Flavisolibacter tropicus: one gene and its partner. The protein of the gene in region 1 interacts with the protein of each later gene in a pairwise test. Links are inferred from orthologs where the notes say so. Each region holds a gene or a part of one and is shown on either strand. Other genes may lie near its edges.

What was found. Proteins that work in one complex are often made in the same cells at the same time.
Region 2: the proteins of ruvC (region 1) and ruvA interact in binary tests that used the Escherichia coli proteins (3 or more experiments, as listed by UniProt). The link is inferred for Flavisolibacter tropicus from one-to-one orthologs.

What each region holds. Positions count from the first base shown.
Region 1 is NZ_CP011390.1:4,494,249-4,498,461, reverse strand. Bases 567-3,499 are described here. They hold ruvC (crossover junction endodeoxyribonuclease RuvC), read left to right. Parts: upstream 567-1,714; coding sequence 1,715-2,284; downstream 2,285-3,499. Other genes in these bases: greA (transcription elongation factor GreA), read right to left, coding at 3,120-3,499; SY85_RS19175 (HIT family protein), read right to left, coding at 2,629-3,030; SY85_RS19185 (lysylphosphatidylglycerol synthase domain-containing protein), read right to left, coding at 663-1,691; SY85_RS19190 (DUF3108 domain-containing protein), read right to left, coding at 567-637. Outside these bases: more of SY85_RS19190, read right to left, coding at 1-566; more of greA, read right to left, coding at 3,500-3,593; SY85_RS19165 (T9SS type A sorting domain-containing protein), read right to left, coding at 3,707-4,213.
Region 2 is NZ_CP011390.1:1,996,307-2,000,328, forward strand. Bases 422-3,163 are described here. They hold ruvA (Holliday junction branch migration protein RuvA), read right to left. Parts: upstream 2,213-3,163; coding sequence 1,631-2,212; downstream 422-1,630. Other genes in these bases: sov (T9SS outer membrane translocon Sov/SprA), read right to left, coding at 422-1,607; SY85_RS08425 (beta-ketoacyl-ACP synthase III), read left to right, coding at 2,960-3,163. Outside these bases: more of sov, read right to left, coding at 1-421; more of SY85_RS08425, read left to right, coding at 3,164-3,952. UniProt on the Escherichia coli protein: The RuvA-RuvB-RuvC complex processes Holliday junction (HJ) DNA during genetic recombination and DNA repair.

The DNA.
Region 1 (4,213 bases):
TAGTGCGGAATCTACCGTACTTGGTTTTGATCTCCTCTCTGCCCATGAAACGGATATACATGTTGTACACCTCGTTATCGATGAACATGCTGAAAGAGATCTTGTCGCCAGGTTTATACTTATCAAAATTGATGTTGCGCGCAAAGTAAATAGAGCTTACCACGTCCTGTACACAGGCGGGCACCTTAAACACGCCGTCGTTACTGATGGCCGTATTAGCCACCCGGTTAAACGTTACATTTTCGTACTTCTTGTGGTTGTTCTCGTGCACGTTGCGAACAAACTTTACCGGCTGAAAGGTCATGGTATCGATGTAAGATTCGTAGCGGTTATTGACCTTCCCTACCCAACTGTACGATGAGTTAGATCCGCCCGTTCCTACCACGTGATACACGGGTTTATTGTTGACATGCTCCAATGAAGTAACGGCGGTAGCATGACCCGCATTTACATAAATACCAAATAGAGAATAGTAAACGGTAAACTTCAGTTCCTCGCCAGGCAAAAAAGAATTGTTGCGTATACTGCAAAATGTATCGTACGTTTCGACAGGTGTTTCCTGTACCGGCGTTTCAGCTCTTAATCCCACAAGTATAGACAGTCCGAATAGTAACAGTACAGATTTAAATCGCTTCATGACGCCATTAGTTTTAAAATTCGCCTTATAAAACTTCCGCCTGCTTTCCTTTATACGCCTGTTGTCGTTCTTTTCGTTTTTTGAATATCCGTATGCCCAATATCAACACACTACCAGCTAGCGCAGGGATGATCAGATTGATCAGCCAAATGGACACAGACGTCAGTAATATACCCAGGTTATTGCTTGAATACAAGCCTGCTAACAACAAGCTTATCTCTCCTCTGACACCGATTTCAACTAAAGTGATGCTTGGAACAATGGCTAATCCTAAAAATATAAGGCTCATGATCCAAAAAAGTGTCACTGCAGGTATATGGACTTCAAATAAATGAAAAAGTAAAATATACTGCACCACAAACACACAAAACCGGGTAAAAGAAAGAAGCAAGATGGCAGCCAAACGTTGCATGCTATAATTGCGCAACGCCTCTACCAAATAAAGATACTTATTACGTTTCAGCCATTGCTCGGCCCACCGCTCCAGTTGCGAAACTTTACAATAAAGCAGTGTTAAAATACTAGTACCGCAGACTAGGCCTGTTACAATGTAAGGATACCAAACGTCCAATGCAGGCCATGCTTTCAGCAATGCTGATTTTAGCACGATCAATCCAATAGTGCCCAACAAAAAAGTGATCAGCAACTGGCTGCAACTGCTGATCAAGGTAACAGCAATAACTTTTAACCGCTTGCCCTCTGGCATATACAGCATACGTCCCACATATTCGCCTGTACGGTTAGGAGTAGTAATGGAAAAAGCTACACCAGAAAGAACGGCTTTAAAGGCCTGCCAAAAGCGCAACTGGTGTACCGGTGCTATAGCCATCTGCCACTTAACGGTTTCCAGTCCCCAATTGGCCACCATTAATGACATTGCCAGTGCCAGGTTACCTCCTTTGCCATTGATCAGGGCTTCTTTCAAATGCAGCCAGGTGGCCGCTACCTGCGACTGGCCGCTCACCTGCTGGTAAATAGAGAAACACAACCAGGCAAATAGCAACGGGCCCAAAAAGTAATTGATCAGGAATTTAATATTTTTGTTCAGCCGCATGTGCGGTAAAAATAAACACCGCCTTGGAAAAACCGCATAAAATAGTCTTAGGTATCGACCCCGGAAGCGTAATCATGGGATATAGTGTGATAGCTATTGTTAAAGACAAGATCAAGCTATTAGAGATCAACGTTTTAAAACTGCCTACTAAAAAAGATAATTACGAACGCTTACACCTGATTTATGACAAGGTAGCAGAACTGATAAAGCTTTATAAACCTACTGAGTTTGCCATTGAAGCGCCGTTCTTTGGAAAGAACGTACAATCCATGCTCAAACTGGGGCGGGCACAGGGCGTAGCCATGGCCGCCGCATTAAGCATGAATATACCGGTAGCGGAATATTCGCCCAAGCGGGTAAAGCAAGCCATTACCGGAACTGGTAATGCCGATAAAGAGCAGGTGTTTAAAATGCTGCAGCACTTGGTACAGCTGCCAGAAGGCCTGGTATCTTTTGATGCTACGGATGCCTTGGCCGTAGCTATCTGCCATCATTTTTCTGATGGACTACCCACACCCAAAAGAACATCACGGAAGAAAACGGTCTCCAGCTGGGAAAAGTTTATGCAGGAAAACCCGGACAGAGTAGGATAGAACTAGGATTTTCCAGATTTGAAGGATTAGGAGGAGAAGGTTGACAGGTTAACAAGTTGAAAAGTTAACAAGGAGAGGAATATTGAACAAGGAACAAGGAAGGAAGAATGAAGAAGGAATGTTCAATAATCAACTTTCAATACTCAATGATCAAGGCTCAAGAAAGAATGAACTATAAAACAAAAGCACTCCTTTAAGTGGAGTGCTTTTGTTTTAAATTCTTTTCCTATTCTCTGTGCCCCTTCGTGTCTTTGTGTCTCCGCGGTTCCTCCCTCTCCGCGCCCCCGGCGCGCTCTGCGTCCCCCGCGCCTCTGCGTGAAACAAACAGCGCGAAGCGCTACTCTTTAGGCGCTGAGGTTAAGCTGGGTCAATATCTTTTCCTGCACTTCTTTTAATTCAGCTTCAGAAAGTTTCAGCTTAGGTTGTGTAAAGTTCAAATCATTAGCCGAATTGATTGGTAGCAGGTGCATGTGTGCATGCGGCACTTCTATACCCACCACACTAATACCACAACGGTTGCATTTAAAAGCTTTTTCAATAGCCGTGGCAATAGGCTGTGCAAAGACCAGCATTTGCGACAGGTAGTCGGTCGGCAGGTCAAACAGCTTATCCACTTCTATTTTAGGGATCACCAATACATGTCCTTTTCGCAGCGGGAAAATATCCAGAAAGGCAAAGAACTGTTCATTCTCTGCAATCTTATAACTGGGTATTTCGCCGGCAATGATCTTTGAGAAAATGCTCATGATAATTAGCTAATTTGATGATTAGCTGATTAGCTGATGATGTGAACGACTTAGCAATCAGCTAATCGGCACATTAGCTAATTGGCTAATTAAATAGTGATATCCTCTACCTTGAACTTAATAACACCTGCAGGAACAGTTACTTCGGCTACATCGCCTACTTGCTTGCCTAACAAGCCTTTACCAATGGGCGAAGTAGAAGAGATCTTTCCTGATTTCAGGTCAGATTCAGCTTCACTCACTATCTGGTAAGTAACCTGCTTTTTCGTATTCAGATTGGTCACTTTTACTTTTGTCAGGATCGAAACCTTGCTGGTGTCAATCGTAGAGGCATCTACAATACGGGCTGTAGCAACCTGGCCATCTAATTGAGCGATCTTTGCCTCCAAGATTCCCTGAGCCTCTTTAGCCGCATCATACTCTGCGTTTTCACGCAAGTCACCTTTTTCACGTGCCTCAGCTATAGCTCTTGCTGCTGCAGGACGTTCTACCGTTTTCATACGTTGCAGCTCAGCTCTCATTTGTTCCAATGTTTCTTTGGTAACGTATTGAATACCACTCATAGTCAAAAATCGTTTGGGTAATATGAAAAAAATAGCAACGCTTCAGTAGTTACCGAAGCGTTGCCTATTCTATGCAAAGATAAAAAAATATTGATTTTATAATAGTAGGGGCATTATTCGCCTGTTTTACCTGAATTATTCAGAATCAATTTCTGCGTAAAGCTGAGCTCCCCTACCTGCACTTGCACCAGGTAAAGTCCGGACTGCCAGCGTTCGGGATTTTTAACAGCATATACTTGTGAAGATGCACCCAACATCACTTTATCCATATATACCAGAGCACCGGCCCTATCAAATATCTTAACAAAAGCTTCTGTATGCTTTACAGCCGGCAGCAACAACTGCACTTTATCAGTAGCCGGATTGGGAAATACAACCACGCCTACTGACTGCCATTCGTTTTGCAAACGCACCGTATTCGTATAGCTTACTTTTCCCGAGGCTTCCCGTATCATTAACCGGTAATAAATCGAAGGCGCTTTGATTCCGCTTACATCATCTTCCGTATTGTATCCACTTGTATTGTTAGGGGGAAAATCAGTTTGCACCGTATTGAAGTTGGTTCCATCAGTGCTGCGCTGCAGCCAAAAAGTTTGTCCTTCACCGGTAGTGCCTTTCCA
Region 2 (4,022 bases), 2.5 Mb from region 1 along the record:
TACACTACATCCAGCTTAAAGTCCTCACGTTGCAACTGACCAAAGCCAACGCTGTACACGTTTTTCATCATCAGGTCCCAAATAGGAAGACCAGGGCGTTGAGATGTAGCTTTTAATAATTTTAAAAACAGCACTTTTTGAGTGTTACCACTGCTGTCGGGTGGTACATCCTGTGAAAAATCACCCACCTGGTAGATCTGACCATTATAGGTATACTGGAAAGCTACCCCCAGCACTTCATCAGGATTAAGCGCTTGGTTCAGTGACAGAAAACCAATACGCTCATTAAAATAATAATCCGTAGGCTGAAGCTTACGGGCAAATGTTTTTTCGAAATCCTGCACTGGCCTCAGCCCCATGGTGGTCAGTACATTTTGTATTTCTGATGAATTCCGGCCATTGGGCTGTTTTAAAATGGCGGTGTAAAGGTCATTGGAATTATTAGAAGGTAGCGATCCCGGCCTGCCGTTCCATGGACCATAGGTTGAATCTTCTCCTAAGTCCATCAGGGCAACAATGTCCCGGGTGTCAGTTGTTGCACCGGTACGATTGGTTACCCACACTTCCATACGAAGTATCTGGATGTTAGAACGCACCAGTGGCAGGTCTTTCATCGCCTTATTATAATTACGGCGGAAGTATTGACCTAATAAGAAGTGACGGTTCTCCTCGTATTCATCAGCCTTTATACTAAAGGATTGTGCGGCGGCACCACCTGTTAAACCCAACGATTGACGCTGAGAGCGCTGATTGGCCAACACACCTGTAACATACATTTTACCAAACTGCAATTGGGTCTTTACCCCAAACAACGATTGCGCACCAGGAATCAAGGTACCCTTTGATTGAAAACTAATATTACCTGCCTGGAATACCTTCAATACCTCATCTTCCTTACCCTGGTAATCCAGTTTCAGTTGGTTTTCAAAATCAAAGTTGGCCAGTGTATTATAGTTGATCGGCAGTTTGATCTTATCACCAATATTGGCATCTACCTGCAGCTGGGCGTTCATATTAAAATCGAAGCCCCCTGTTTTACGCGCCCGCTCTGGAAGGGTTGGGTTCTTTATATTTTGGCCCTGGTAGCCGGCAGCAATGTCTACATATCCCGACGGCTTTATGTCAATCTTGCCATTTCCCGTAATGCGGTTCATCCAGTCTTTGTTGAAACCAAAGTTGGGTTTTGCTGTACGGCGGTTCAGGTCAAACATTGTATTAGCCCGCTGACGGAAATAATCCGATTCATCCTTCCTACCCTGCAAGCGAATGAATTCATCCATAGAAAAGGTCATGGGAGTACGGTAATACTTATTGCCGACCTTTTCAATAACATAGTACTGCTTGGTTACCGGATCATATTCTACATTGCGCTTAATGAAGGAGGTATCTTTTAGATCAAAGCTATTTTGACGGGGATAGGTATAGGGGTCTCCTCTGCGATCTTGAAGTGGGTATTTAGTTGTATCTGAAGTATTTATAGGAAACTTTCCTTCACCCGCAAAGCGTGCATGCGCACTTGCTCCGCAGATAAAAGCAGATAATATGATAGCAGCTACCCGCTTCCGCAAGCTCTTGGAAGAATGGAAATTCAATGCGATCTTCTCCACAATTAGTAAATGAATGACGTTTTCTAAAGGGTTTGCAATGCTTTTTTGATCACTGCCTCTACACCGAGTTCCGGATTTTGGTCCAAAACCTTCTGAATCGCACTATCAGCCGCTTGCCGGTTTATTCCTAGTGCTATCAATGCATTTAACGCATCAGTACCAATGGTATTGCCTTTCCAAGGGGAAATATTTGCGTCGAGAGATTGTTTAGTCAGTTTATCCCTGAGTTCCAACACGATGCGTTCAGCTGTTTTTTTACCTATACCTTTTATAGCTTCCAGCATTTTAGCATTGCCTTGAACAATGGCGCGACTTAGTTCATCGGGTTTCATATAAGAAAGCATAACGCGGGCTGTGGAGGCACCCACGCCAGAAACTCCAAGTAACATCAAGAACATCTCCTTTTCTGCTACATCAAAAAAGCCGTAAAGAATATGGGCATCTTCGCGGACAATAAGGTGAGTAAGTAAGGTACCATTTTCCAAATCCTGGATTTTGGAATAGGTATTCAGACTAATATTGATTTCATAGCCAACGCCGGCTACGTCTACATGTACAGTTGCGGGTGATTTATGGGCAAAATGGCCTCTAACAAAAGCGATCATACGACGAAAATAAGCGAATAAAAACACTGTTCACAGCCTATAAATTCTTATACCACCTTAAAAGTTGGGCTTGTGAAATGTCAAATTAGAGGCGTTAAAGAAAGCTGCAAGCTACTAGCTGCACGCTTCAAGCGGCCCCTCCCGGCCTCCCAAAAGGGGATAAGTACCTCGCAAATAACCATAAGATGGAACAGCAATAAAATTGAAAAGAACTCCTTTAAGGAGAATGCTTTTGTGTTTTATGGTCTACGCCTTCGTAAGTTATCGATGACTACTTATTAAAGATTATAGCAATATCAGGCTGGGTCCTTATCGGGTTTTCTTCGATCTTGCTTCGATTCTTCTTCGATATTCGTTCGATACATAGAATCGAACAACTATCGAATCAGATAGGAACAAAATAGGATGTACCCCATCTCTTGGGCCTTGTTTTTTTGATTATTCCCTCCGCTACTCTCCTCCTTGAACATGGAATGTTGATTATTGAGCATTCAACATTTCCTCTCTGCCCCTCCAAATTCCAAAACCCTAATTCCCAATTCCTCCCATCATCCTTCATTATTCCTTGTTCCTTGTTCAATATTCTTCACCTTTCCTCCTTACCCTCTTTTCAACTCTTAGCGCTCTGCCATTACCCTTTAAATAAGAGAAATAACCTAAATCTGGCACCCTTTTGCCGACAATTCTCGTTAAACTCTGGACTGTGTACTATCTTAGCCCTCCTTTTTAAACTTCAGAATTGTAGCGATGACTTCAAAGATTACTGCAGCCATTACCGCCGTTGGTGGTTATGTGCCAGAAACAAAATTGACAAATGCCGACTTAGAAAAAATGGTAGACACCAACGATGAATGGATCCGGACACGCACCGGGGTATCCGAACGTCGTATTTTGAAAGGTGAAGGATTGGGATCTTCTGATTTGGCTGTACCAGCCATTAAACAGCTTTTAGAAAAAAGAGGGATCAGCGCTGAAGAAATTGAGTGTATCATTTGTTGCACGGTAACACCCGATATGGTGTTCCCGGCCACAGCTAATATCATTTCCGATAAACTAGGTGCTAAACATGCATTTGGCTTTGACTTGGGTGCTGCCTGCTCTGGTTTCCTATATGGCTTAACTATGGGCGCTTCCCTGATCGAGAGCCGCCGTTATAAAAAAGTAGTGGTAGTAGGTGTAGATAAAATGAGCGCTATAATTGATTATAGCGATCGTACTACCTGTATTCTATTTGGCGATGGCGCTGGAGCCGTATTACTGGAGCCTAATACAGAAGGCTTTGGCGTATTGGATTCTATTTTGAAAAGCGATGGTAGCGGCCGTCAGTTCCTGCATATGAAAGCAGGTGGTTCGGTTCGTCCGGCTACAGCTGAAACCGTTGCCAATAAAGAGCACTTTGTGTTCCAGGATGGTCAGCCAGTATTCAAAGCAGCCGTTAAGGGCATGGCCGATGTAAGCGCTGAATTGTTAGATCGTAACAACCTAACCGGTAATGACATTGCTTGGTTGGTGCCTCACCAAGCTAACAAACGTATCATTGATGCTACTGCCGACCGTATGGGTCTTTCTCATGATAAGGTGATGTTGAACATTCATAAATATGGTAATACCACAGCGGCTACTATTCCGCTTTGTTTGTGGGAATGGCGCCATGAATTAAACAAAGGCGACAACATTGTGTTAGCTGCCTTTGGTGGTGGTTTTACCTGGGGTGCTACCCTGGTAAAATGGGCGTATTAATTAGCCTGATTACAAGATACTTTCAAAGAGCCCTGTCTTTTGACAGGGCTTTTCCATTGACATTAATTAA